Regions from separate parts of the Micromonospora sp. NPDC049171 genome, predicted to be linked through region 1. Evidence: riboswitches for the same ligand, from Rfam matches in the RefSeq annotation. Region 1 holds a riboswitch; the other holds the start of a gene.
The links. Region 1 has a riboswitch for thiamine pyrophosphate ahead of AB0B14_RS13435 (ECF transporter S component). Riboswitches for the same ligand answer to the same signal wherever they lie in the genome.
Positions count from the first base shown of each region.

Region 1 (14,368 bases):
CGCTCGATCAGGTAGCGCTCGACCTGGTCCAGGGAGACCCGCTCCTGAGCCATGGTGTCCCGGTTGCGCACCGTCACGGCGTTGTCGTCCAGGGTGTCGAAGTCGACTGTCACACAGAACGGGGTGCCGATCTCGTCCTGCCGACGGTAGCGGCGGCCGATCGCCTGCGAGTCGTCGAACTCCACCACCCAACGCTTGCGCAGCAGCGTCGCCAGGTCCTTGGCCTTCGGCGACAGCGCCTCGTTGCGCGACAGCGGCAGCACCGCGACCTTGACCGGGGCCAGCCGCGGGTCGAACCGCATCACGGTGCGCTTGTCCACGCCACCCTTGGTGTTCGGTGCCTCGTCCTCGTCGTACGCCTCCAGCAGGAAGGCGAGCACCGCGCGGGTCAGACCCGCGGCCGGCTCGATGACGTACGGCATCCAGCGCTCACTCTTGGTCTGGTCGAAGTACGACAGGTCGACGCCGGAGTGCTTGCTGTGCGTGGAGAGGTCGAAGTCGGTGCGGTTGGCGACACCCTCCAACTCGGCGAACTCGGTGCCGCCGAACTGGAAGCGGTACTCGATGTCGACAGTGCGCTTCGAGTAGTGGGAGAGCTTCTCCTTGGGGTGCTCGTACAGGCGCAGATTGTCCGCCGACAGGCCGAGATCGAGATACCAGTTCCAGCGCTCCTGGAGCCAGTACTCGTGCCACTGCTCGTCGGTGCCCGGCTCGACGAAGAACTCCATCTCCATCTGCTCGAACTCGCGGGTCCGGAAGATGAAGTTGCCTGGGGTGATCTCGTTGCGGAACGACTTGCCGGTCTGCGCGATGCCGAACGGCGGCTTCTTGCGGGCGACCGTCTCGACGTTCTTGTAGTTGACGAAGATGCCCTGGGCGGTTTCCGGGCGCAGGTAGTGCAGCCCCTCGTCGCTCTCCACCGGGCCCAGGTAGGTCTTCATCAGGCCGTTGAACATCTTCGGCTCGGTGAAGGTGCCCTTGTTGCCGCAGTTGGGGCAGTTGAGCTCGGCGAGCGAGACCGGCGGCTTGCCGTGCTTGGCCTCGTACGCCTCCTCCAGGTGGTCCGCCCGGAACCGCTTGTGGCAGAACTGGCACTCGGTGAGCGGGTCGACGAACTCGGCGATGTGGCCGGACGCCTCCCACACCTTGCGGGCCAGGATCACCGCGGAGTCCAGGCCGACGACGTCGTCGCGCTGCTGGACCATGGTCTTCCACCACTGCCGGCGGACGTTCTCCTTGAGTTCCACGCCGAGCGGGCCATAATCCCACGCCGATCGGGTGCCCCCATAGATCTCGCTGGAGGGGAAGACGAAGCCTCGTCGCTTGGCGAGGCTGACGACGGCGTCGATACGGTCGGCTGGCATGTTTCCTCCTACGCCGGCTGGCGGTCGGCGGGGGCGAGATGTGGATGGATCGGTCGGTTCGGGACAACGGTACGACCACCGTCGCCCTGAGCCCAGCAGAATACCGGGGGCGGGTCAGCTGACCCCGCAGACCTCCACGCCACCAGTCTGGCCGTCGCGCCCCAGGATGACCTGCTGCTGCTCCCGGCCACCGCCGTCGAGCGTCACGTCGACCGGCATGGTCAGGTTGATGGTGTCCACCTCACCCAACCGGAACGCGGCCACCTGCGGTTCGGCGGCGGCACGCCGTTCGAACTCGGGCTGGGACTCGCGCTGCTGCGCGTCGTCGCAGAGCTGCTCGTACGCCCGCCCGTAGTTCCGCTCGACAAGCGCCTGGTAGTAGTCGCCGGTCACGGTGCGGGCCTGCTCCCGGACCGCCTGCACGCCGGTGACGAACAGGCCGACGACGGCGCTGCCGCCCCCGCCGCAGCAGAGCACCACGGCGAGCGCGCCGACGCCGAGGCCGATCCAGAGCCGGGTCCGGCGCCCCTCGGTGGGCGGCGCGGCGAACGGCGGAGCCACCCCGGGACCGGGTGGCGGGGCGGGTGCGGTCATAGGAGCAGCGTAGTGTCCGCCGGCTCAGCGGTAAGGACCCGCAGCCCGATCACTCTCGGCGACGACCACGGCCCCGCCGGGGGCTGCGGTGGCCAGCGCCTCGTACGCGGAGGGCTCGTCGACCGACTCGGCGAGCAGCGGTACGGCGCTGACCTTGACCTCGAAGGCGCCCAGTGCCCGGCGGTAGGTGCCGACCGACTTCCACTCGGTGACCAGCGACCAGTACCGGGGGTCGTCGAGCGCCCGGACCAGTTGACCGCGCAGGTAGCCGGGGCAGGCGGCCAGTGCGGTGAGGGCGGCGTGCGCCCGTTCGGTGAAGTCGTCGGCGACATCGACGTCGACCACGAACCGGTTGGTCACCAGCAACGGGTGTCCCTCCTCGTAGAGTCTGTGGGATGCAGCGTACGCAGCGCCCTCTGTTGGCCCGGTTGGCCGGGGCCAACCCGACGTCGGTGTTCCTGATCACCCTGGTGGTGGTGCTGGTGGCGTTCTTCACGCCGGGGGTGATCGGCGGGCTGCTGACGCTCGCGCTGGCCGCCGTGCTGATCGCCCTGTTGGCGACGACCTGGGCGGTTCAGGCGCCACAGACCCGGCTGATTCGACTGGTGATGCTCACGCTGCTGGTGACGGTGGGCCTCGCGAAGCTGCTCTGACATGCAATCATGCGTTTTTGACAATCATTATCGTTGCCACGGACAGTTGGCGTCATGAGCAACCGCACCACGTCCCGTGTCCTGGCCGCCGTCACCGCCCTCCTCACCCTGGGGGCCGGGGCCGCCTGCTCCACCAGCGCCGGCGGCGCCGACCCCCAACGAGTCGACGTGGTGGCCGCGTTCTACCCCCTCCAGTTCCTGGCCGAGCGGATCGGCGGCGACGCGGTCCGGGTGACCAACCTGGCCAAGCCCGGCGCCGAGCCGCACGACCTGGAGCTCAACCCGAGCCAGGTCGGCCAGGTCAGCGAGGCCGAGCTGATCGTCTACCTCAAGGGTTTCCAGCCGGCGGTGGACGACGCCGTCGCCCAGAACGGCGGCGATCGGGCGTTCGACGTGACAAGCGTGCAACCGCTGTTGGACGCGACCGCCGGCGGGCACAACCACGAGGGCGAGGAGGGGCACGCCGGGGAGGGCAACGGCGGCAAGGACCCGCACGTCTGGCTCGACCCGACCCGGCTCGCCGGCATCGGTGACCAGCTCGCCCAGCGGCTCGGCAAGGCCGACCCGGACCGCGCCGCCGACTACACCGCCCGCGCCGCCACGCTGCGCGCCGACCTGACGGCCCTGGACGGCGAGTTCAAGCACGGCCTGGCGACCTGCCAGCGGCGGGAGATCGTGACCAGCCACGCCGCGTTCGGCTACCTCGCCGACCGCTACCAGCTCGAACAGGTCGGCATCACCGGGCTGAGCCCGGACGTCGAGCCCTCGCCGCAGCGGCTCGCGCAGGTGATCGAGGAGGCGAAGGAGCACCACGCCACCACGATCTTCTTCGAGACCCTGGTCAGCCCGAAGGTCGCCGAGACCATCGCCGGTCAGGTCGGCGCGAAGACTGCCGTACTGGACCCGATCGAAGGACTCGCAGCCGGCAGTAACGGGGACTACCTTTCGGTGATGCGTACCAACCTGCGGACCCTGCAGACGGCCTTGGGCTGCTCGTGACCTCACCTGTCATCACCGTCGAGCACGGGGTGGTCGGCTACGACGGCCGCCCCGTGCTCCGGGACATCTCGCTCACCGTGACCGCCGGCGAGGTGGTCGCGGTGCTCGGCGCCAACGGCTCCGGCAAGTCCACCCTGATCCGCGCCGTGCTCGGGCTGGTGCCGTTCAGCGCCGGCTCGGTCACCCTCTTCGACCGGCCGTTGCGCCGGTTCCGGCAGTGGGAGCGCATCGGGTACGTTCCGCAGCGGCTGGGTGCCGGCGGCGGCGTGCCCGCGACCGTCCGTGAGGTGGTGGCGTCCGGGCGGCTGGCCCGCCGGGGGGTGCTCCGCCCGCCGGGTCGCGCCGACCGGGCCGCCGTCGACGCCGCGCTGCTCGCGGTCGGGCTCGCCGACCGGGCCGGCGACCCGGTGGCCACGCTCTCCGGCGGCCAGCAGCAACGCACCCTGATCGCCCGCGCCCTGGCCGGCCACCCGGAGCTGCTGGTCCTCGACGAGCCCACCGCGGGGGTGGACGCGGCCAGCCAGGAGGCATTCGCCGACGCGCTGCGCGACTTCGTCGCCGGCGGCGGGACGGTGCTGCTCGTCGCCCACGAGCTGGGCCCACTGCGACCGGTGATCAGTCGGGCGGTGGTCGTCCACGAGGGCCGCATCGCCCACGACGGCGCGGTGCCGGACCCGGCCGGCCACCACGCGGAGCCGGACCACGACCACGTGCACCCGCACTGCTACGACGAGCCCGCCGGGCTGTGGAGCAACTGACCCATGGGACTCTTCCAGTACTCCTACATGCAGCATGCCCTGATCGGCGCGCTGGTGATCGGCCTGGCCGCGCCGGCGCTCGGCATCTACCTGGTGCAGCGCCGGCTGGCGCTGATCGGCGACGGTGTCGGGCACGTCGCCCTGACCGGCGTCGGGGCGGGCCTGCTGCTCAACCGCTCACCGGTGCTGGTCGCGGTGCTCGTCGCCACCGCCGGCGCGATCGCCATCGAGGTGGTCCGCGCCCGTGGGCGTACCTCCGGTGACCTGGCCCTGGCCCTGCTCTTCTACGGCGGCATCGCGGGCGGCGTGTTGCTGGTCGGCCTCTCCGACGCGACGAGCGCGAACCTCAACGCCTACCTGTTCGGGTCGCTGATCACCACCTCCCTCGCCGACGTGATCACCATCGCGGTGCTCGGCGCGGCGATCCTGGTCACGATGATCGCGCTGCGCCCGGCCCTCTTCGCGGTCAGCCACGACGAGGAGTACGCCCGGGTCTCCGGCCTGCCGGTGCGTACGCTGAACCTGCTGATCGCGGTGGCCACCGCGATCACCGTGACCATCGCGATGCGGGCCGTCGGGGTGCTGTTGATCAGCGCGTTGATGGTGGTGCCGGTCGCCACCGCCCAGCAGGTCACCCGGGGTTTCCGCAGCACCATGACCGCGGCGATGGCGCTCGGGTTCTTCGCCGCCGGCTCCGGTGTCTGGGTGGCGGCCACGGCGGACACCGCGCCGGGTGCCTCGGTGGTGCTCGTCGCGATCGCCTCCTTCCTGGTGGTCGCCGTCGCCGGTGGGGTCTGGCGGACACTGCGCCGGCGGTCGACGCCGGCCGCCGCGCCAACGGCCGAACCTCACGAGGTCGTGCTGGGCCGATCCTGAGCGGGGCGCTGGCGCTGGTATTGGTTACCGTTGCAGGATGACCAGCGCAACGGGCTACGAGGGGTTCGACGGGGCCAGCGAGTTGCTCCGCGCCCTGTCGGCGCCCATCCGGCTGGCCATCGTCAGTGAGCTGGCCAGCGGTGAGCGGTGCGTGCACGAGCTGGTGGACAAACTCGGTGCCGCGCAACCGCTGGTCTCCCAGCACCTGCGGGTGCTGCGCGGCGCTGGTGTGGTGCGGGGTTCCCGCCGCGGTCGCGAGATCGCCTACAGCCTGGTCGACGAGCACGTCGCGCACATCGTGGCGGACGCGGTCAGCCACGCCGGGGAGGGATCATGAGCGAGAGCGGCACTGCGGTGCGCAACACCCGACAGCGTTCGGCGGTGAGTGCGCTGCTGGCCGAGATGGAGGGCTTCCACAGCGCCCAGGACCTGCACGCGATGCTGCGCCAGCGCGGCGAGCGGGTCGGCCTGACCACCGTCTACCGCACCCTGCAGGGGCTGGCCGACGCGGGCGAGATCGACGTGATGCGGCCGCCGGGCGGCGAGCACCTCTACCGCCGGTGCAGCGAGGGGCACCATCACCACCTGGTCTGCCGGGCCTGCGGGCGCACCGTCGAGGTGGCCGGGCCCGCCGTGGAGAGCTGGGCCGACCGGGTCGCCGCGCAGCACGGCTACGCCGACGTCAGCCACACCCTGGAAATCTTCGGCACCTGCCCCACCTGCGTCCGCTGACTGTCGATCCGACCGTGCCGTCAGCGCTCGGTTCGTGACACGCTGTCCGGCGTGAAAATCTATGCCGATCGGTTCCCGACCGCCGCCCGTCAGTTGCTCACCGACCTGCTCGTCGTCGCCTGGGTGTACGCGGCGGTCCGCGGCGCGCTGTGGCTGCACGACCTGGTGCAGAAGCTCGCCGTACCGGGGCAGAAATTGGAGGGCGCCGGTAGCGGGCTCGCCGACAACCTCGCCGACGCCGGCGGCAAGGTTCGCCGGGTGCCACTGGTCGGCGACGAGCTGACCGCGCCCTTCCAACAGGCCGCCAACGCTGCCCGAGGGCTCGCCGACGCCGGCCGCGACCAGCAGCACCTGGTCGATCAGCTCGCCCTCGCCCTCACCATCGCGGTGCTGATCTTCCCGCTCGGCCTGGTGCTGTTCGGTTGGCTGCCGCTGCGGCTGCGCTGGATGCGTCGGGCCGGGTCGGCCGCGAAGCTGGCCGCCGGGCCGGCCGGCCGGGACCTGCTCGCCCTGCGCGCGTTGGCCACCCAGCCGCTGGGCCGGCTGACCCAGGTCGGGCCCGACGTGGCCGAGGCGTGGCGGCGCGGCGACGACGCGACAGTCGACGCGCTGGCCGCGCTGGAGTTGCGCCACCTCGGCCTGCGCGGCCGGACCCGCTGACCCCGACTTCCCCGCGACCACCGCTCGCACCGGCGACCCGCGGATGCCGCCGACCACCGCTCGCACCGTGATCAAGTGATGAAAAGTAGGTCAGAAGCAGCCCGGGGACCTACTTTTCATCACCTGATCATGGCATCGGCGGTGCCGACCACCGCGCCACCTCGGACCGCGCGGTCGAGAGACCGTTAAGGTCTTCGAGTGTTCTACTTCCTGGTCGTCATCGCCGTCCTGCTGCTCGGCTACGCCGCCGTCCTGGTGTCCTTCGTCCGCCGGGGCAAGAAGATCCCGCCCGCGGCGTACCTGGGTCTGGCGGCGGTCAACGGCCTGATCCTGGCGGCAGTGCTGGCCTGGGCGATCAGCCGCTGACCCGCGCCGTCGCCCGCCGACCCGCGCCGCGGCCCGCCGCACCCACACCGCGGCCCGCCGCACCCGCACCGTGGCCCGCTGCACCTGCGCCGGCCGCCGTCGAGCCGGCTCGGCTCGACGTGGCGCCCGGCGGCGCGCGCGGGTCAGGGCTTTGGCGGGATGCGGCGGCGGACGTCCTTGGCGGTGGACGGGCCGGGCGACCAGCGGGCCACCCAGGGCAGTTCGTCGGACGGAGTGATCACGCCCTCCTCCAGGCCCGCGTAGCGGCCGGCGAGGATGCGCTTCGCGGCGGCGGTGTCGACCGAGTCGGTGTTGTCCCACAGGGCGTTGAACAGGGCGTCCACCCGCACCCGCGCCTGCCGGCAGAACAGGTCGGCCAGCTCGACATTTTCCGGGCGGCTGCCCCGCTCGGCGTTGGCCCGGACGCAGACCGCGGACATCGCGAACAACTCGGCGCCGATGTCCACCACGCGGCCGAGGAACGCCTGCTTACGTTCCATCTTTCCCTGCCAGCGGGACATCGCGTAGAACGTCGACCGGGCCAGCTTGCGCGACGACCGCTCCACCTGGCGCAGGTGCGCGGCGAGCGGCCCGAACTCGGCGTACGCCGATGGGCTCTGCCCCCGGCCGACGGCCAGGGTGGGCAGCCACCTCGCGTAGAAGGCACCGGCTCGGGCGCCGGCGCGTGCCTTGCGGCCCAGGCCCGCGTCCGGGTCGATGATGTCGCCGGCCACCGACAGGTGGGCGTCGACCGCCTCCCGCGCGATCAGCAGGTGCATGATCTCGGTGGAGCCCTCGAAGATCCGGTTGATGCGCAGGTCGCGGAGCACCTGCTCGACGTTGGCCGGGCGTTCGCCCCGGGCGGCCAGCGAGTCGGCCGTCTCGTAGCCGCGCCCACCCCGGATCTGGACCAGCTCGTCGCCGATCTTCCAGGCCATCTCGCTGGCGTACAGCTTGACCAGCGCGGCCTCGATCCGGATGTCGTTGTGGTCGTCGTCGGCGAGCAGGCAGCAGAGGTCGAGCATGGTCTCCATGCCGTACGTGGTGGCGGCGATGAAGGAGAGCTTCTGCGCGACCGCCTCGTGCTCGCCTACCGGCCGGCCCCACTGGACCCGGTCGGCGGCCCAGCCCCGGGCCACGTTCAACGCCCACTTGCCGGCGCCCACGCACATCGCCGGCAGCGACAGGCGACCGGTGTTGAGGGTGGTCAGGGCGATCTTCAGCCCCTTGCCCTCGCCACCGATGACGTTCTCGGCGGGCACGAACACGTCGTGGAACCGGGTGAGGCTGTTTTCCAGGCCGCGCAGGCCGACGAACTCGTTGCGCCGTTCGACGGTGATGCCGGCGCTGTCGCCGTCCACCACGAACGCGGTGATGCCGCCCCGCCGCCCCTCGGCGGCCGGCACCCGGGCCATCACCACCAGCAGGGTGGCCACGATGCCGTTGGTGGCCCAGAGCTTCACCCCGTTGAGCCGGTAGCCGGTGCCGTCCTCGGTCGGCTCGGCGGTGGTGGCCAGCCGGGCCGGGTCGGAGCCGACGTCTGGTTCGGTGAGCAGGAACGCGGACACCTCGCCGGCGGCGAGCCGGGGCAGGAAGCGCTGCTTCTGCTCGGCGGTGCCGAACATCTTCAGCGGCTGCGGCACCCCGATCGACTGGTGCGCGGAGAGCAGCGCGCCGATGGCCGGGCTGACCGAGCCGGCCAGCATCAGCGCCCGGCAGTAGTGCAGGTTGCTCAGCCCCAGCCCGCCGTACTTCCGGTCGATCTTCATGCCGAACGCGCCGAGGTCGGCCAGGCCGTGGAACACCGAGTCCGGAATGGACGCGTCGCGCTCGATGGCGGCCCCGTCCACCTCGGCGGCCAGGAAGGCGCGGAACCGACCAAGGAACTCCTCGGCGCGCGCCACGTCGTCCGGATCGGATCGGGGCCACGGGTCGATCAGGTCGAGTCGGAAGCGGCCGAGGAACAGTTCCTTGCCGAAGCTGGGCCGGTCCCAGGTGGACTCGCGGGCGGCCTCGGCGACCTGCCGGGCCTCCTTCTCCGAGACCTGCCCGGCCTCCGTGGGCAACGGGGCCGCGGCACCGGCGGTGCTGGGTGCGGCGTCGGAATCGGGGCCGTCCGGTGCTGGTCGGCCGTCCTGCGTCGTGGTCACGGCTGCCCCCTCGAACCTCGGTGCGGCTGCGTCGACATGCGCGATTGTCGTCACGCTACCCCCGGTTGTTACCCGGGGGTAGCCATCGGTGGAGATCTGTCAGATCAGCGGCCGGCGATCTCGTCCGGGTCGTCGTCCTCGTCGTCGATGTCGTCCTCACCCCAGTTGCGGCGAGCGAACGGCAGGGCGGCCCAGAAGGTGACGAACCAGAGCCCGGTCAGCGCGCTGAGCACGAAGGCGATCGGCCGGTCCAGCACGAAGTCGGTGATCAGCAGCACCGCGCTGACCATCGCGATCAGCATGAAGGCGAGACCACCGGTGGCCATCCGGTGTGCGAAGCGCACCAACTCCGGCTTGCGCCCCTGCCGGAACAGCGCCCGGTGGAACGCCACCGGCGAGATGATCATCGCGGTCGCGGCGGCCGCGGCGAGCAGCGCGACGATGTAGACGTCCCGCTGGAACTCCGTGGTCTCGGTGAACCCGTTACTGAACGGCAGGGTGAGCAGGAAGGCGAAGAGGATCTGCACGCCCGTCTGTGCGACCCGCAACTCCTGCAACAGGTCGGCGAAATTGCGCTGCCAACGCTGCTTCTCGGTCTCCTTGGACACGCGCTACCTCCGCTGCGACGCTACTGCCGGCGGTCCCGGCCGCCGGCAGCAACGCCAATGCCCCACCCGGGCGAGCGTGAAACGGGTTCACGACATCCGTCGTTCACCTTCCGGACGCACCTCGGCCATCAGCACCGCGTCAGGACCCGCGCCGGATTCGACCGGCGTACCGGACCTCCAACTCCGTGTTGTGCGCGTCGCCGTCGGGGATGTTCGCCGACAGGTAGACCGGTGGCCGCTCCCCCGCCGCCAGCAGCCGCGCCACCACCTCCACCGTGACCTGCTGGGCCAGCAGCGCGGCGGTGATCGACGAGACCGCGCCGACCGCGCCGCCGCCGGGCAGCGGCAGCGTCGCGTCACCGTACGGCGCACCGTTGTCGAGCACGACGTCCGCGAGGTCGGCCAGCTTGCGCCCGGACGGGTGGCGGGAGGTCATCCGACCCGAGTGCTGCGCCGAGGTGATCGCCACCAGGGCGTGGCCGCGTTCCTTGACAAGCGTGGCGAACTCCACCATCGCGCCGTTGACCCCGGAGTTCGAGGCGAGCACGAAGACGTCGGCGGGCCGCACCGGAGCCAGCTCGTAGAGCCGGTGGGCCACCGCCGGGTCCCGCTCCAGCAACGGACCGAGCCGTTCGGCCGGCTCGCCGCCGAGCAGCACCAGGTCACGCAGCGCGATCCGGTTGGTCGGCACCAGCCCACCCGCCCGGCCGGCGATCTCCATGGCGAGGGCCTCGGAGTGTCCGGTGCCGAACGCGTGCACCACCCCGTCGGCGCGTACGGCGTCGGCGATCAGGTCGGCGGCCCGCCCCACCGCCTCCCGCTGGCTGGCGGCCACCCGACCGATCGTCTCGGTCACCACGGCCAGGTAGGCCTCGGCACTCACCGTCATGCGTCCTCCGTCGTCCGATTACGGTCCAGCCAGCGCACCCCGAAGTCGACAGCCGCCCGCTGGCGCATCAACCTGCCGGTTCCGGTGCCGACCGGTCCGCTGCGCACCGCCCCGGTGGCCTCCAGGTCCGCGCCCAACGCGTCGAAGTCGTCCGCGTCGAGCCGTACGTCCTGCCACCACACCCATTCCCGACCGCCGTCGCCGGTCCGCACCGCCGCGCCGACCCGCTCGCGGGGCGAACCCGGGCAGCGGTACTCGGCCAGGTGCAGCGAGGTGCTCACCGAGTGGTCCACGCCGAGCAGCAGGACGTCGGCGTCCAGGTCGTAGAGCCGGGCCAGTGGCGAGCCCTCGCCGAGCATGTCGGCCAGGCGGTGCCCGGCCACCACCTGCTCGGCGGCCGGGCCGAGCGCGGCGAACGACACGTGCGGGTGTGAGCTGCGCAGCGCCCCGGGCCAGCCACGGACCGTCTCGGCGAGCGCGCCCATGAACCGGCTCGGGGTCACCGCCGGGTCGAAGCCCGGCATCTCGGCGCGGATCAGCGGCCACCAGTCCGCCGGCACCGGCGGGTTGCGCCACTGCGCGGGATCGCTGTTGTCGGGCGTGTGGGTGGGCACCACGATGGTGCCGTCCGGGCCGAGCGCGTCACGTAGGGCGAGCACCACGGCGTGCGGTCCGCCGCAGACGAACCCGAGCGGACGCAGCGCGGCGTGCACCAGCAGCGTCGCGCCGGGGCGTACGCCCAGCAGGCGCAGTTGCGCGGCGATCGAGCGCCGGGTGCCCGGCCCGCTGGTACCCGTCGTCACGGTGCCCCTCTCCGACCGACCCGCACGGCTCAGGCCGTTCCGGCGGCCCGGGCCAGGATCGCCTCGGCGAGTGGCCCCGGCGCGGTGTCCGGAATCCAGTGACTCACACCGGTCAACGGCACGAAGCGGTACGCCCCGGTGACGTTCGCCGCGCACGCCTCGGCGGCAGTCCGGCCGATGGCGACGTCCCGGTCACTCCAGACGTAGGTGGTGGGCACCGCGACCGGGCCGACGCCGGCCAGGTCGGCGCGGGACATCGCCCGGTACCAGTTCAGCGCGGCGGTGAGCGCCCCCGGCGCACGCATCGGGGCGGCGTAGCGGTCCACCCGGGGCGCGTCGCCCACCCCGCCGAGCATCTTGCGCAGCGCTGTCGCGTTCCACGCCAGCAGCACCCTCTCCGCGGTCCTTGGCTTACGGAACAACGTGATGTACGACGAGCGGGCCTTCTGCTGACCGTCGTTGGCCAGGGCGTACGCCATGGCGGCCGGATGCGGCACGGACACCGCGGTCAGCGTGCGGACCCGGTCGGGGTGCCCGGCGGCGACGGCCCAGGCCACGACCGCGCCCCAGTCGTGGCCGACCAGGTGGACGGTGTCCAGCCCCAGGGCGTCGAGCACCGCCACCACGTCGGCGACCAGCTCGGGGATCCGGTAGTCGGCAACCGCCGTCGGCCGCGCGCCGGGCGAGTAGCCGCGCTGGTCCAGCGCGTACGTGCGCAGCCCGGCCTCGTGCAGCGCGGGCACCACGTCGTCCCATTCGCCGCGGTGTTGGGGAAAGCCGTGCAGCAGCAGGACGGGTACGCCGTCCGACGGACCGCCGGCGGTTACCTCGAACGTGAGACCTCGCGCGTCGACCCGCATGATCGTCAGCCTACCCAGCCGGCGTACCGCTGGCCGAACGCCGAGACGGACGGAAGCCCTGCTAGGCCGGCACCCCTGGTCGGTGTTAGCGTCGACGAGACAACTTCACATCCGACAGGGGAGCGCACAGCGCTGAGAGTGCGGGCACGCCCGCAGACCCTCGAACCTGATCTGGGTAATGCCAGCGCAGGGAGTTCGGTCGACCTCCAGCCGCGCCGCCGTCCGGTGCCACCGGGCGTGCGGCGTGCGTCTTCTCCTGGTTCGCAGTCAGAACTGGGAGCAACACATGACATCCACCACCGACACGGGCCGCTGGCGGACCATCGACATCGTGGTCGCCTCGGTGATCGCGGTCGCCTTCGGCGTCATCTTCTGGGCCTGGGGCCTGGTCTGGAGCGCCACCGAGGGTGCCTTCACCTTCTTCCCGCCGGCGCAGGCGCTGCTCTACGGCGTCTGGCTGATGCCGGCCGTGATCGGCGGCCTGGTCATCCGCAAGCCCGGCGCCGCGCTCTACTGCGAGACGGTGGCCGCGGTCCTCTCTGCGCTGCTGGGCAGCCAGTGGGCCGGCACGGTTATCCCGCAGGGCATCGTGCAGGGCATCGGCGCCGAGCTGGCGTTCGCCGCGTTCCGCTACCGGTCGTACCGGCTGCCGACCGCGCTGCTGGCCGGCGCGCTGACCGGTCTCAGCGCCGCGCTGTTCGACTTCTTCGTCTGGAACGCCGACTACGCGTTCGCCGACTACCGCCTCCCGTACGCGCTGATCACCATCGTCAGCGCCACCGTGATCGCCGGTGCCGGCGGTTGGCTGCTGACCGAGTCCCTGGCCAGAACCGGAGTCCTGGACCGCTTCCCGGTAGGCCGGAACCGAGCACTGATCTGACCCCACCCACTCGGGCCGATCATGAGGTGGACGGGCGGATGGATCTTCAGAACCACCCGTCAACCTCATGATCAACCGGGCAGGGTGAGGGGCGGCAGGCTGGGAGGGGGTGGGTTTGGTGGGCGGGGTACTGCTGCGGGGGTTCGGGTGGCGGCACGCTGGGCGGCGCGCCTGGGCTCTGCGCGGGGTTGATCTGCGGGTCGAGGCTGGGGAGCGGGTTCTGCTGCTCGGGCCCTCCGGGGCCGGTAAGAGCACCCTGCTCAGCGCGCTGGCCGGGCTGCTCCCCGAGGACTCCGGCGAGCAGGAGGGCACCGTCGAGATCGACGGACTCGACCCGCGCAAGGGGCGGGAACGCGTCGGCATCGTCTTCCAGGACCCGGAAACCCAACTGGTGATGGCGCGCTGCGGCGACGACGTCGCGTTCGGGCTGGAGAACCGCGGCGTACCGACCGACGAGATCTGGCCCCGGGTGGACGAGGCGCTGCGCCGCGTCGGCTTCCCGTACCCCCGGGACCGCCCCACCGCCGCGCTCTCCGGCGGCGAACAGCAACGCCTCGCCCTGGCCGGCGCACTGGCACTGCGTCCGGAACTGCTGCTGCTCGACGAGCCGACCGCCAACCTCGACCCGGCCGGGGCCGACCTGATCCGACAGGCGGTGGCCGGCGCGCTGGACGCCGACACCACGCTGATCCTGGTCGAGCACCGGATCGCCGAGGCGCTGCCGCTCGTCGACCGGGTGGTCGTCCTGGAACCTGGCGGCGGGGTCCGCGCCGACGGCACACCCGAGGCCGTCTTCGCCGCCCACGGTGCCACGCTCGCCGCCGAGGGGGTCTGGGTGCCCGGTCACCCCATCGCGCCCCGGCCAGCCACCGCCGCGCCCGGGGACCTGTTGCTCACCGCCGACCGGCTCGGCCTGCCGCCCCGGCTGGGCTCCACCGACCTGGCGGTACGCGCCGGCGAGGCACTCGCCGTACGCGGACCCAACGGCGCCGGCAAGTCCACCCTGGCGTTGCTGCTCGGCGGGCTGCTCCGGCCGGGCGTCGGACGGGTCACCGCATCCGTCGAGTTGGCCGGCACCGACCACCGCACTCCCCCGCACCGCTGGTCGGCCCCCGCACTGGCCCGGCGGATCGGGTCGGTCTTCCAGGATCCGGAGCACCAGTTCGTCACCAGCAC
Region 1 covers NZ_JBEZDJ010000009.1:5,510-19,877, reverse strand. The annotation lists gene AB0B14_RS13515 (glycine--tRNA ligase) at 1-1,364, opposite strand, end outside; gene AB0B14_RS13510 (hypothetical protein) at 1,479-1,958, opposite strand; gene AB0B14_RS13505 (antibiotic biosynthesis monooxygenase) at 1,983-2,324, opposite strand; gene AB0B14_RS13500 (hypothetical protein) at 2,354-2,611, shown strand; gene AB0B14_RS13495 (metal ABC transporter substrate-binding protein) at 2,666-3,610, shown strand; gene AB0B14_RS13490 (metal ABC transporter ATP-binding protein) at 3,607-4,368, shown strand; gene AB0B14_RS13485 (metal ABC transporter permease) at 4,372-5,244, shown strand; gene AB0B14_RS13480 (metalloregulator ArsR/SmtB family transcription factor) at 5,282-5,581, shown strand; gene AB0B14_RS13475 (Fur family transcriptional regulator) at 5,578-5,976, shown strand; gene AB0B14_RS13470 (hypothetical protein) at 6,028-6,636, shown strand; gene AB0B14_RS13465 (hypothetical protein) at 6,835-7,002, shown strand; gene AB0B14_RS13460 (acyl-CoA dehydrogenase family protein) at 7,146-9,152, opposite strand; gene AB0B14_RS13455 (DUF6328 family protein) at 9,257-9,760, opposite strand; gene AB0B14_RS13450 (SIS domain-containing protein) at 9,900-10,649, opposite strand; gene AB0B14_RS13445 (AAC(3) family N-acetyltransferase) at 10,646-11,452, opposite strand; gene AB0B14_RS13440 (alpha/beta fold hydrolase) at 11,482-12,312, opposite strand; TPP riboswitch at 12,419-12,523, shown strand; gene AB0B14_RS13435 (ECF transporter S component) at 12,599-13,192, shown strand; gene AB0B14_RS13430 (ABC transporter ATP-binding protein) at 13,311-14,368, shown strand, end outside.

Region 2 (14,368 bases), on a different contig from region 1:
GGGGCGCTGCTCAGCACGTCGGTGCCGTCACCGGCGGCGAGGCCACGGAAGCGGCCCTTCCGCTCGTCGAGGAGTGGGCGGATCCGGTCCCGGGCCCGTTCCGCGCTGACCTTGTCGGTCAGGTTGAACAACCCGGCGGTGACCAGGTGATCGCCCTTCGGCGTGCGCAGCGTGGCCCGGACGACCTGGTTGCAGCCGAGGAGGGCCAGCAGGTCGGCGACCTCGCCGGTGGCGGCGACGGCGCAACTGCCGCTGGACTGGGTCTTGAGCACCTGGTAGCTCGGCTGGCCGGCGGTGAGCGTCAGCTCCTTGCCGGGGAAGAGTTCCTTGGCGCTGAGCGGGGCCCGGTCGGATTCTCGGGAGTCGAGGGCCAGCCGTTCCGGCGCGGCGGACGTCGGCGCGGCGGTCGGCGGGGATGTGGGGCCGGCCGCGGGTTGCTCGTTGCGGTCGATCAGCGCGGCGGCGCCGAGGCCGCAGAGTGCGAGCAGCACCAGGACGGCCGCGCCGCCGACCAGCACCTGCCACAGGCGGCCACCGCCGCGTCGGGAGCTGGGCTCCATCGCGGTGGCCGAGGTGTAGACCTGGCTGCGGGAGGCGGCAGACGGAACGTCGACACGGGTCGGCGGCGCAACCTCGGCACGGGTCGGCGGCGGCTGCGTCGACGGCAGGGAGAGCTGGTTCGGTCGGGGCAGCGACGGCGCGGGGAAGCGCGACGGAGAGGGCCCGGCCGGCGGGGGCGGACCGGCGCCGAACACCGACAGGTCGGACCCGGGCTCCGGGTACTCCTCGAAAGCGTCCTCATCGGACTCGTACCGATACACCATGTCGCCCAGAGTAGGAGCGATTGTCCCTTTAGGGGGTAATATCGGGGAAATGTGCGCGTGGGTGGTGTCCTGGCCGCCCCGGGTCGGTGCGAGAATTGCCGGCGTGACCGGCGACCACTACTTCACCGCTCAACCCGCCAGCGACGCTCCGCCGCGCGAGGTCGAGTTCTCCGTCGCCGACCGCGACTACCGGCTCGTCTCCGCCGGCGGCGTGTTCTCCGCCAGTCGCCTCGACCCGGGCACCGCCGTGCTCCTGCGCAAGGCCGACCTGCCCGCCGCCGACACCGCCGGTGACCTGCTCGACCTCGGCTGCGGGTTCGGCCCGATCGCGTGCGTGCTGGCCGACCTGGCACCGGCGAGCACCGTCTGGGCGGTCGACGTCAACGCTCGTGCCCGCGAGCTGACCGCCGCCAACGCGGCCAGGGTCGACGCGGCCGACCGGGTCCGGGTCCACGCGCCGGACGACGTTCCGGCGGGCGTCCGGTTCGCCCAGATCTGGTCCAACCCGCCCATTCGGATCGGCAAGGACGAGCTGCACGAGCTGCTGCTGCGCTGGCTGCCCCGACTCGCACCGGACGGCGTCGGCTGGCTGGTCGTCGCCCGGCACCTCGGTGGCGACTCGCTGCAACGCTGGCTCACCGAGCAGGGCTGGCAGGTCGAGCGGTACGCCAGCCAGAAGGGCTTCCGGGTGCTGCGGGTCACCCGGTAATTGGATGTCCCTCCGGCCCGCACTGGGGCAGGATCCCGGCGTGGGATACGTGGATGTGGCAGCGGTCGGGCACATCCTGCCCGACGGTCGGGAACTCTTCGCCGACGTGTCGTTCCGGGTGGGTGAGGGCAGCAAGGTCGCCCTGGTCGGGCCCAACGGCGCGGGTAAGACGACGCTGCTGAGGATGGTCGCCGGCGACCTGCCGGTGCGCAGCGGCGCCATCGCGCGGGCCGGCGGCCTGGGCGTGATGCGGCAGTTCATCGGCATGATCGGCGACGAGTCGACGCTCGCCGACCTGGCGTTGTCGCTGGCCCCGCCCTCGCTGCGCGACGCCGGCCGCCGACTCGCCGAGACCGAGGCGGCCATGCGGGCCGCCGAGGCCCACGGCAAGTTCAGCAACGCCGCCGGCAAGGCCCAGTTGGCGTACGCCGACGCGCTGGGGGCCTGGGGCGAGGCCGGCGGGTACGACGCCGAGGTGCTCTTCGACACCGTGGCGACAATCGTGCTGGACCGGACCTGGGACACGGTGCGGGACCGCCCGGTGCGCACCCTCTCCGGCGGTCAGCAGAAACGCTTCGCGTTGGAGTTGCTGCTGCGCGGCCCGGACGAGGTGCTGCTGCTCGACGAACCGGACAACTTCCTCGACGTGCCCGGCAAACGGTGGCTGGAGGCGCGACTGCGCGAGTCGACCAAGTCGGTGCTCTACGTCTCGCACGACCGCGAGCTGCTGGCCCAGAGCGCCGACCGGGTGGTGGCCGTCGAGGGTGGCAGCGCCTGGGTGCACCCGGGCGGCTTCGCCAGCTGGCACGAGGCTCGGGTGGCTCGGCACGCCCGCCTGGACGAGCTGCGTCGGCGCTGGGACGAGGAGCACCAGAAGCTGCGCGAGCTGATGCTGATGTACAAGCAGAAGGCCGCGTACAACGACGGATTGGCCTCGCGTTACCAGGCCGCGCAGACCCGGCTGCGTAAGTTCGAGGAGGCCGGGCCGCCGCCCGTACCCCCGAAGGACCAGGACATCCGGATGCGGCTGAGCGGCGGGCGGACCGGCAAGCGCGCGGTCGTCTGCGAGCAGCTGGAGCTCGACGGCCTGACCTTCCCCTTCGACCTGGAGATCTGGTACGGCGACCGGGTGGCGGTGCTCGGTGCCAACGGCACCGGCAAGTCGCACTTCCTGCGGCTGCTGGCCCGGGGCGGCACCGACCCGGACCCGGCCAACGGGCCGGTCGACGGGGCGCTCGCGCTCGCGCCGGTGGCGCACGACGGCACGGCGCGCCTCGGTGCCCGGGTCCGCCCCGGGCACTTCTCCCAGACCCACGACCGGCCGGAGCTGATGTCGAAGACGCTCGTCGAGATCCTCTGGCGGGGTGACGAGCACCGCACCGGAATGGACCGGCACGCGGCGATGGGGGTGCTCAGCCGCTACGAGCTGGCGGCACAGGGCGACCAGCGCTTCGGCACGCTCTCCGGCGGGCAGCAGGCCCGGTTCCTGGTGCTGCTGCTGGAGTTGTCCGGCGCGACGCTGCTGCTGCTCGACGAGCCCACCGACAACCTCGACCTGGCCAGCGCGGAGGCCCTCGAAGCGGGCCTGAACGCGTTCGCGGGGACAGTCATCGCGGTCACCCACGACCGCTGGTTCACCCGTTCCTTCGACCGGTTCGTGCTGTTCCGCGGCGACAGCGAGGTGGTGGAGACCCCGGAACCGGTCTGGGACGTGGGCTGAGCGGTCACCGGGCAGCGGTGCGTCCGGCCGGCATAGGGTGGATCTCGTGACTGACATGACCTATCGCCGGCTGGGCGACTCCGGGCTCGTGGTGTCCGTCGTCGGCATCGGCTGCAACAACTTCGGCCGTAAGCTCGACCTCGACGGCACCCGCGCGGTGGTGGACGCCGCCCTGGACGCCGGGATCACCCTCTTCGACACCGCCGACATCTACGGCGAGCCGCAGGGCGGCTCCGAGGAACTGCTCGGGCAGGCGCTCAAGGGCCGCCGGGACGACGTGGTGGTGGCCACCAAGTTCGGCATGGACATGAACGGCCTCAACGGGCCGGACTTCGGCGCCCGGGGTGCGCGGCGCTACATCGCCCGTGCGGTGGAGGCGTCGCTGCGCCGGCTCGGCACCGACCACATCGACCTCTACCAGATGCACGAGCCCGACCCGGGCACCCCGATCGACGAGACCCTCGCCGCCCTGGACGACCTGGTCCGCGACGGCAAGGTGCGCTACCTGGGCAACTCCAACTTCGCCGGCTGGCAGATCGCCGACGCGGACTGGGTGGCCTCGTCCAACGGCCGGTCCCGCTTCATCAGCGCGCAGAACCACTACAGCCTGCTGGAGCGCTCGGTGGAGACCGAGATCATCCCGGCCTGCGAGCGGTTCGGCCTCGGCATGTTGCCGTTCTTCCCACTCGCCAACGGGCTGCTCACCGGCAAGTACAAGCGCGAGGCGCAGCCGCCGGCCGGCAGCCGGCTCTCCGGCGGTGGCCGGTACGCCGAGCGGCTCGCCGCGGCCGACTGGGACACCATCGAGGCGATCGAGGCGTACGCGGCCGAGCGGGGTCTGACCATGCTCCAGGTGGCGATCGGTGGGCTGGCCGCCCAGCCGGCGGTGACCTCGGTGATCGCCGGTGCCACCACGCCCGAGCAGGTACGCGCCAACGCCGCCGCCGGCACCTGGGAGCCCACCGACGAGGACCTGGCGGCACTGCGCGCCATCCTCTGAGCGAGGCATGGCTGATCCGTGCGTCCCCCTGGTGATCCACTCGCGTTTCGTGAAACCGCGGTGACCCCCGGCCCGGGAAGCCCCGATTTTCAGAGACACCGAGTCGATCACGGGCCGGGTCGCTTGTGGCGGCCCGGCCCGTGTGGTGAAACCTGTCGCCTCAGGTGGTGCGGCGGCGGCCGAACAGCATGGCCACCCCCATCGCCGCGGCGACCAGCACGAGGCCGGCCGCCGCGAACGGCCACCAGCCGGCACCCGCGCCGCCTCCGCCGTCAGCCGGCTTGTTGACCGCCACCGGCTTGGGTGGCGGGGGTGACTGCGCCGGGCGGGCCTGCACCGTGGCGCTGGCCTTGGCCGGCAGGGGAGCGGGGGAGTCCACAGTCACCTGCCACGTGCCGGCGGAGAGCACCGGCCCGCTGCTGTAGAAGCCCTGCCCCTCGGGCTGCGGCTCCAACTGCACCGGCCCGACCTTCTGCCCGTCCGGGCCGGTGGCGGTGAGCACCAGGCGCACCACCCGGTCCAGTCGTCGGCCATCGGCGTAGGTGGCCTGGATGGTGACCCCCTGAGCCCCGTCGCCGGCCACCGTCAGCTTGAGTTTGTCGGCCCGGGCGGCCGCCGGGGCAGCGGAGAGCAGGGTCAGGGCCAGTCCGGCGAACACGGCGGCCAACACCTTGCGGATACCCGTCACAGACATCTCCTCGCTACGAATGAGGGAGGCCCCTCCCCGACGCCGCGGCGTCGGGGAGGGGCCTCGTCGGATCAGAGCTGGCGACCGGGTGCGAGCCGGGTGGCATCGCCACCGAGCCGCCCGGTGCCCTTGACCGGTTCGCCGTCGTTCGCCTTGACCCCGGCCTTGCTGGCCGCGCCGCCGAGTCGAACGATCATCGCGTCGGTGTCCCGCACCAGGACATCCCGGATCTCCGCCTCAGCCACCAGGGTGGCGTCGGCGGCGAGCGTGCGGAACGCGGTCAACTGCTTGATCGCCTTGTTGTCGTTGCCGGCCGCCTCGGCCTGACGGGCCGCGTCGAGCTTCGCCGTCAACTGCTTGTGCGCCTTGGCCGAGAGCCGACCCGTCGCCTTGAACCGGTCCAGCAGGTTCTGCATGTCCCGGAACGAGGTGGTGACGAAGAACCGGACCGTCGAGGTGGTCTCGTTGCCCGCCTTGTCGGTCGCGGTCACGGTCAGCTCGTGCAGGCCGAGCGGCAGCTCGTACATGGCCTGCAGAGTGCCGCTGGCGTACGCCTGGCCGTCCAGCTTGCCGACCACCGTCGCGATGCCCGAGGTCGGGTCGACGGCCTGCCAGGACACCCGGACGTCCTGGCTGTCTCCGTAGAGCTGGCCGTCGGCGATCCCGGACACCAGCAGCGTCGGCTTGGTGCCGTCGATGCGCAGCACCGCCGACTTGAGCGTCTCGACGTTGCCGGCCTTGTCGGTCGAGCGGAACAGCAGCTCGTGCTGCCCGTCGCCGGTCACCTCGACCGGCGTCGTGTACGGCGTCCACGCGCCACCGTCCAGCGACCACTCCACCGTCTTGACCCCGGAACCGGCGTCGGTCGAGGTCAGCACGACGGGGATCGTCCCGTTGTGCCAGCCGGCGTTGTTCGCCGGAGCGAACGTCGCCGAGGTCACCGGCGCGGTGGCGTCGATCTTGGCGGAGACGGTCTTCGTCTCCTCCACGTTGCCGGCCTTGTCGGTCGAGCGGTACCGCAGCTCGTGCTCGCCGTCGCCGGTGACGGCCACCGGTGCGGTGTACGCCGTCCAGGTGGTGGCCCCGTCCAGCTGGTACTCCGTACCGGCGAGGCCGCTACCGCCGGCCTCGTCGGCGGCGGTGAGCGTGACCGTCACCGGCCCGGTGTACCACCCCTCGGTCGGGGTGCCGGAGACCGCCGCGGTGGTGACCGGCGCGGTCTCGTCGGCCACCTTCGTGCTGAGCCGGAAGTAGTCGAACGAGGCGGTCTTCGACGCCGTCTGGTTGGCGCCGAGGGTGAACAGCCCGACCTTCGGGGTGGCCCCGACCGCGCTGTTGGTCAGTGCCTCCAAGGCGGTCCAGGTCGTGCCGTCCGCCGAGTACGACGCGGTGAACGTGTTGCCCGTGCGGGCCAGCCGCAGGTGCCACACCGCCGAGGTGAGGCTGGTCGCCTCCGGCTGCGGGCTCTGCACCACCCCGGCGATCTCGCTGCGGAACTCGATCCGCCGCGTCACCGCCTGGCCGGCCTGGTTGTCCGCGATGAAGTCGAACTTGACGTAGTTGTCGTCATCCGCCTGCACGAGCAGACCGGCCTGCTGGTACTGCTCGTTCAGCAGGCTGCCGTCGACCTTCGTCTCCAGGGTCCAGTCGCCGGACGGCGCGGTCTGGAGGATGAAGTTCTTCGGCCCGGTGTTGTCGGTGCCGTAGATGTCACCGTTGGGCACGTCGATCCGCAACGCGCCATCGGTGACCCGGTAACCGGCCGTGTCCTCCCGCGTGATGGCGTCCCACCGGCACTTGTCCAGCGAGCTGCCGGTGAACTCGTCCGACGGCTCGACCGGGCCGGCCGGGGCGTCCGGCGTGACCACGAACGAGTCGAAGGCCGCGTCGACAACAGGTGCCTCGGTGCCACCGTTGAGGGCGAAGACCCCGATCCGCGGGTTGGTGATGCCGGCGAGCGCGGCCGAACGGCCGACCGGGGTGAAGGTCTGCCCGTCGCCCGAGGCGGACGCGGTCAGGTTCGTCCCGTCGCTGGTGATCCGCAGGTACACGGTGTCACCCGCCGGTGCGTTGGTGGCGTCGGCGGCCTCGTTGCGAGGCGTGGCCGCGGTCTCCCGGATGAACTCCACCCGACGGCTGCCGTTGTAGAGCAGGTCCACCTTGGCGTAGTTGTCGTCGTCGCCGTACACCAGCAGGCCGGCCTGCTGGTAGTTGGCCGTCACCGGGAGGGTGATCTTGGTGGTCATCTCCCAGGCGCCGGTCGGAGCCGCCTGGAGCACCAGGTTGGTGGCGTCGTTGCGAGCCCCGTAGAGGTCACCCACCCCGGTGGGCAGCCGCAGCGCGCCGCCACTGAGCGAGTAGAGCTGGTTCTCCCGGACCACACTGGTCCACCGGCCCTTGTCCAGGGTGTTGCCGTTGAAGTCGTCCGAACGCGCCCCGAGGCAGGACGTGTCCGGAGCGTCCACCCGCACCGGCACCGTGGCGTAGGCCTTGGCGCCCTTGCTGTCGGTCACCGTGAGGGTGGCCGTGAACGCGCCCGCGCTGGTGTACGTGTGGCTGGCGTCCAGGGTGGTCGCCGTGCCTCCGTCACCGAAGTCCCAGGCGTACGTCAGCGGGGTGTTGCCCTCGGCATCGGTCGCCGTGCCGTCGAAGGCGACGGTGACCGGCACGGTGCCGGTGGCCGGGGTGGCCGTGGCACTGACCGCCGGCGGCGCGTTCTCGGTGACACCGCGGCCGACGAAGTCCATCCAGTTGACGTTGAACAGCGAACCCGTTCCGCCGTTCGGGTCGCGGGCCACGAAGAACAGCGAACCGCTCGCGGCACCGGTGACCGGTGCGCTCACGTCCGTGTACGTCTGCCACGCGCCGGTCGTCGGCACGACGGCCGTGGCGACCACCGGTCCGTCGACCGCACCCGCGTGGACCTCGATCCGACCGCCAGCGGCGGCCGAGGCGGCCCGGAACCGGATCTCGGTGATGTTGGTCAGGTTCGCCGGAGCGACAGACCACCAGTCACCGTCCTCGATGAACGCGATGCTCTGGCCGCCACCGGCGGTGTCGGCCCCGGCCTCCCGCTGCACACCGGCGTCTCCGCCGCCGGTGCTCACCGGAGTCCGTCCGGTGGCCGTGAAGTACTCGGCCTGCTTCTGCTTGGGCTGCAGGATCTCGATCTGCCGACCGGTGAGCGCACCGGCGCCGCCGGCACCACCCTGGTCGGTGTAGGTGGCCTCGAAGACCGCGAAGACGTTCGCCTCGGCGCCGTGCCCGGAGGCGAGCGACGTCTGGACGGTGCCGGTGCAGCCGGTGTGCTGCTCCAGCGGGTGGGCGTGCTCGTCGTGACCGAGCAGCACCTGGAGGTTCACCTTGGCGCAGTCGATCTGCCCGTCCTCGGGGTCGGTCACCTTGATCGTGTACTTGACCTGGTCACCCCAGTTGAAGAAACCACCGTCCGGCGGGAACTCGATGGTGACCGTCGGTGCGGTGTTGCCCACGGTGATCGGCACGTTGCCCACCGCGGTACGGCCCTTCGCGTTGGTCACGGTGAGCTGGGCGGTGTAGTTGCCCGGCGTCACGTAGGTGTGCGTCGGGTTCGCCTCGGTGGAGGTCTGCCCGTCGCCGAAGGACCAGGCGTAGGTGAGCGCGCCACCGTCCGGGTCCCGGGAGCCGTCGCTGGAGAAGGTGACGGTCAACGGCGCCGGACCCCAGCTGGGGTTGGCGGACGCCGCCGCGATCGGCGCGCGGTCACCGGCGGTGTAGTCGATCCGGTAGATGCCGGAGTTGTCGTTGTTGCCGCCGAAGCCGCTGCCCCACTCGATCAGGTACAGGGCACCATCCGGGCCGAACTCGAAGTCCATCGGCCGGATCATGCTCATCCCGGTGAGCAGCTGGTTGATGTCCACAAGCGACTTGCCGTCGGCGGTCACCTGCATCGTGTACATCTTGTTCTGGTTCCACTCGCCGAGCAGCGCCTTGCCGTCGTAGTAGGCCGGCCACTTGCGGGTGGAGTTGAGGTTGGGGTCGTACCGGTAGGCCGGGCCGCCCATCGGCGCGCCACCGCCACCGATCTCCGGGTACCGCGCGTCACCGGCGTAGCCGTAGTCGACGGTGGCCGGGACGACCGGGGGGAGGTTGGTCAGGCCGGTGTTGTTCGGCGAGTTGTTCACCGGCGCGGCGCAGTCGAACTTCGCGCCGCTCGGGCCGGACGGGAACGTGTAGTCGTTGTACGCCTCGTTCGTGCCCGTGCAGTACGGCCAGCCGTAGTTGCCGGGGGTCACGATGTTCCACTCGACCAGACCGCGGGGGCCCCGGGTCGCGTTGTTCGCGTTGGCGTCCGGCCCGTAGTCCCCGACGTACAGCGTGTCGGTCTTCGGGTCGGTGCCGATCCGGAACGGGTTGCGGAAGCCCATCGCGTAGATCTCGGGACGGGTCTTCTCGGTGCCCGGCGCGAAGAGGTTGCCCGTCGGAACGGTGTACGTCCCGTCGTCCTCCGGGTGGATCCGGATCACCTTGCCACGCAGGTCGTTGGTGTTCGCCGAGGTGCGCTGCGAGTCGTAGTCCTGGCGGCCCGGGCGCTCGTCGAGCGGCGAGTACGCGTTGGACTCGAACGGGTTGGTGTTGTCACCGGTGGCCAGGTAGAGGTTGCCGGCGCTGTCGAACGTCATGCTGCCGCCCGCGTGGCAGCAGGTGTTGCGCTGGGTGTCGACCCGCAGCACCTGCTTCTCGCTCGCCGGGTCGATGGTGTCGCCGGTCACGGTGAACCGGGACAGCAGGTTGCGCGTGACGTTGTCGTTCGGGGCGTAGTAGAGATACACCCACTTGTTGGTGGCGAAGTCCGGGTCGAGCCGGATGCCGATCAGACCGTCCTCGTTGCCGGTGAAGACGTCCAGGTCGACGGCGGTGACGGTGCTGCCGGTGTCCGGCTTGATGATCTGCACCCGGCCGTCGCGCTCGATGTAGAAGACCCGCCCGTCGGGGGCGATGTCCAGCTCCATCGGGTTGCTGGTGTTGCTGTCCAGGGCGATCTTCTCGAAGTTCGAGGTCTTCGTGGCACCGCAGTCGGCGTCCGCGACACCGGCCGCGGTCCGGATGCCGCCGAGCAGGTGGGACAGGAACTCGGGCTCGGCGAACGACTCCCGGGTGTGCCCACCACCGGTGTACCAGGAACGACCGCCGTCGAAGTCCTGACACCAGGAGGTCGGGTGGTCGGCGCCCATCGCGCCCGCCCCCGGGGTGTAGCTCTTCTCGTCCAGGCTGGCCAGCACGTGCACGTCCGGCCGCGGGTTGGTCTGGAAGTTGTACCACTCGTCGAACCGGGACCAGCGGTCCGGCAGTTCGGCCGTGGACGGGTGGGCGTGGTCTTCCACCTTGACCGTGGCCTGCTGGTTCTGCGGGTGGTTGGCGAAGTACGCGCCGACCAGGTCGCCGTACCAGGCCCAGCTGTACTCGGTGTCCGACGCGGCGTGGATGCCGACGTAGCCGCCGCCGGCCTTCACGTAGCGCTCGAACGCCGCCTGCTGCTCGGCGTTGAGGACGTCACCGGTGGTGGAGAGCCAGATCACGGCCTTGTACTTCGCCAGGTTGGCGTCGCTGAACGCGGCGCCGTCCTCGGAAGCGTCCACAGTGAATCCGTTGGCGGCGCCGAGCTGTTGGATGGCGGCGACACCGGTGGGGATGGAGTCGTGCCGGAAGCCGGCAGTCTTGGAGAAGACCAGGACCGAGAAGGGATCGTCGGCGGCCTTCTGGGGCGCCTTCGGCGCCACCTGGGTGACCGGGGTTCCGGCCGCTGCCTCCCGTGGGGGGACCTGTGCGGCGGCCGGCGCGGCCTGCGCGGGCGTGCCGAACAGGGTCGTCGAAGCGAGGGCCAGGGAGATGAGGGTTGCGGTGATGGGTACGCGGGCACGACGAGAACGGGACACGCCGCCTCCTGTGTCGTAGTGACGGAGATCGCGGGAGTCGGCTCGCCGAAGGCCGTCCCTGATGGAGCCGGTGGTCACACCCTGCGAGGGCACCCCCACCGACATTTTGTCGAATCGCTGAACAAATTAATTCGACTGGTTCAATGTCCGGCAAGATGCCGGCGGGTAACGGTTCTGCAACGGCAGGCGACATTCCGAACAGGACCGCATGAACCGCCCCACAGATCTAGCTCGATTCGGTGCGTTCCGGCCCACCGGCCGCCGCCGAGCCCCGCCTTGGCAGACCGGCGGATCTGTCGTACGGTGACACGCAAGTAACCCACGGGAGCCCGGTGTACCGGGCTGAGAGGGGGGCTGACAGCCCCCGACCGTCGAACCTGATCCGGATAATGCCGGCGCAGGGAGGAGAGTTGCCGTGCCGTCCCTGGGGCGACTGCATCTGATCACCGACACCCGACCCGGTCGGGACCCGCTCACCGTGGTCCGGGCCGCCCTCACGGTGGCCCGCGCCGACCTGGTCGTGCAGGTCCGGGTCGAGGACTCCGCGACCGACCGCGAGGCGTACGACCTGGCCCGGCGGGTGCTGGTGCTCTGCCAGCCGTACGAGGCGACCTGCCTGGTCAACGACCGACTGCACGTGGCGTTGGCGGTGGGTGCCGCCGGCGGCCACGTCGGAGCGGACGACCTGCCGGTCACCGCCGCCCGTCGGGTGCTCGGCCCCACCGGCGTGCTGGGAGCCACCGCCCGCGCGCCGGAAACGGCGACCGCGGCGGTCGCGGCGGGAGCCAGCTACCTGGGCGTCGGCCCGTGCCACCCCACCAGCACCAAGTCCGGCCTGCCGGACCCCATCGGGCCCACCGGGGTACGCGCCGTCGCCGACGCCGTCGACGTGCCGGTCATCGCGATCGGGGGCGTGACCGCCGCCCACGTACGGGAGCTGCGGGCCGCCGGGGCGTACGGGGTGGCGGTGGTCGGCGCGCTCTCCGCCGCCGCCGACCCGGCGCAGGCGACCGCCACGCTGATCGAGGCCCTGACGTGCTGACCGGCCGGTCCGAGTCGGCGTCCTCCGACGACCGGGGCCGGCCGGACGTGGCGGTGATCGGGGCCGGGCCGATCGGGTTGGCGATCGCCTGGCGCTGCGCCGCGCGGGGGCTGCGGGTGGTGGTGCACGATCCGGCACCCGGCTCGGGGGCGTCGGCGGTGGCCGCCGGCATGCTCGCCCCGGTCGCCGAGGCGTACTTCGGTGAGCGGCAGCTGACCGAGCTGCTGCTGGCGTCCGCCGCCCGCTGGCCCACGTTCGCCGCCGAGCTTGCCGACGCGACGGGCGTCGACATCGGCTACCGGACCGAGGGCACCCTGCTGGTCGGGTTGACCCGCGACGACCTGGCCGAGGCGCGCCGGCTGTGGGCGTACCAACAGGGGTTGGGTCTGCCGGTGACCCCCCTGCGCCCCAGCGAGCTGCGCGACCTCGAACCGGCCCTCGCCCCCCGGGTGGGCGGCGGCGCGCTCGCGCCCACCGACCACCAGGTCGACCCCCGGCTGCTGGTGCCGGCGCTGCGCACGGCCGCGCAGCGGGCCGGCGCGGTGCTGGTGCCGCAGGTGGTCACCCGGCTGTCCGATGTGGACGCCGCGGTCACCGTGGTCGCCGCCGGCTGCGGGGCCGCCGCACTCACCGGCCTGCCCGTGCGGCCGGTGAAGGGCCAGATCCTCCGGCTGCGCGCGCCCGACGGCGTCGCGCCGGGCTTCCGGCACGTGATCCGGGGGTACGCCGACGGCGAACCCGTCTACCTGGTGCCCCGCCCCAACGGCGAGGTCGTGCTCGGCGCGACGGTCGAGGAACGGTCGGACACCACCGTCACCGCCGGTGCCGTGCAGCGCCTGCTCCGCGCCGGCGTCGACCTGCTGCCCGAGCTGGCCGAGTACGACCTGGTCGAGGCGGTCGCCGGGCTGCGGCCGGGCACCCCGGACAACGCACCGATCCTCGGGCCGCTGCCGGGCCGACCGGACGTCCTGATCGCCACCGGTCACCACCGGCACGGCATCGTGCTCACCCCGGTCACCGCCGACCTGATCACCGACCTGGTGTGCGCCGGCGTACCCGATCCGCTGCTCGCGCCTTTCCGGCCGGACCGGTTCGTCGGTGTGGCGGCGGACGGTGAGCCCGAAACGACGATGAAGGGGGACCTGTGGAGTTGACGGTGAACGGGGCCGGGCGAAGCGTCCCGGGTGAGGTGTCGGTGGCCGATCTGGTCCGTGACGTCGCCCCGCAACCGCGCGGGGTGGCGGTCGCGGTCAACGGCGAAGTGGTGCCCCGGGCGGGTTGGGCGACCACGGCGCTGCGCGACGGTGACCGGGTCGAGGTGCTCACCGCGGCGCAGGGCGGGTGAGCGGGGTGTCGTTCGAGCTGGGTGGGGAGACGTTCACCTCGCGGCTGATCCTCGGCACCGGTGGTGCCGCGAATCTGCACGTGCTGGAGCAGGCGATCCGGGCGTCCGGCACCGAGCTGGTCACCCTGGCCCTGCGCCGGGTGGACACCGCCCCGGGCACGGCCGGTGGGCTGCTCGACCTGCTGGACCGGTGCGGGGTACGCCTGCTGCCGAACACCGCCGGCTGCCACACCGCGACCGAGGCGGTGAAGGTGGCCCGACTGGCCCGGGACGCGTTCGACACCGACTGGGTCAAGCTGGAGGTGATCGGCGACGAGCGGACGCTGCTGCCCGACGGGGTGGAGTTGCTCCGCGCCGCCGAGGAGTTGGTCGCCGACGGTTTCACCGTCCTGCCGTACACAAGTGACGACCCGGTGCTCGCCCGCCGGCTCGCCGACGTGGGCTGTGCCGCGGTGATGCCGGCCGGCTCGCCGATCGGCTCGGGGCTGGGCATCGGCAACCCGCACCACATCCGGCTCATCCGCCAGGGTGTCGACGTGCCGGTGATCCTCGACGCCGGCATCGGCACCGCCTCCGACGCGGCCCTGGCGATGGAGTTGGGCTGCGACGGCGTGCTGCTGGCCAGCGCGGTGACCCGGGCCGCGGACCCGGTGGCGATGGCCACCGCGATGCGCTACGCGGTCGAGGCCGGACATCTGGCGGCCGGCGCCGGCCGGATCGCCCGCCGCTTCCACGCGCTGGCGTCCACCCCCGACGAGGGAAGACCAAACCTGTGACCGCCTCACCACCGCCCCAAGCGTCACCGCCGCCGACGGCGTCGCCGCCGGCGGGAGATCTTGGAAGCAAACCGCCCCTGGAGGGGCACGTTCCTTCCAAGATCTCGTTGGGGAGGGTGCCGTCGGGGGTGGTCGTTCTTACCGATCGGATTGCCGCTCGGGGTGGGCTTGAGCGGGTTGTCGCGGGAGCGGTGGCCGGGGGAGTGCGCTGGGTGGTGCTGCGGGAGAAGGACCTGCCCCGCGCCGAGCGCGCCGCCCTCGCCACCGACCTGCGCGCGATCCTCGCCGACGTCGGCGGAACCCTCGTCGTGGCCGGGCCCGACCCGCTCGGCGGCGACGCCGTGCACCT
Region 2 covers NZ_JBEZDJ010000004.1:125,150-139,517, forward strand. The annotation lists gene AB0B14_RS06965 (hypothetical protein) at 1-824, opposite strand, end outside; gene AB0B14_RS06970 (methyltransferase) at 928-1,533, shown strand; gene AB0B14_RS06975 (ATP-binding cassette domain-containing protein) at 1,574-3,253, shown strand; gene AB0B14_RS06980 (aldo/keto reductase) at 3,291-4,253, shown strand; gene AB0B14_RS06985 (hypothetical protein) at 4,414-4,941, opposite strand; gene AB0B14_RS06990 (ThuA domain-containing protein) at 5,013-10,856, opposite strand; TPP riboswitch at 11,168-11,277, shown strand; gene thiE (thiamine phosphate synthase) at 11,272-11,898, shown strand; gene thiO (glycine oxidase ThiO) at 11,895-13,052, shown strand; gene thiS (sulfur carrier protein ThiS) at 13,043-13,243, shown strand; gene AB0B14_RS07010 (thiazole synthase) at 13,240-14,019, shown strand; gene AB0B14_RS07015 (thiamine phosphate synthase) at 14,127-14,368, shown strand, end outside.
Region 2: linked by a shared signal. The riboswitch ahead of thiE (thiamine phosphate synthase) and the one ahead of AB0B14_RS13435 (ECF transporter S component) in region 1 are both predicted to bind thiamine pyrophosphate.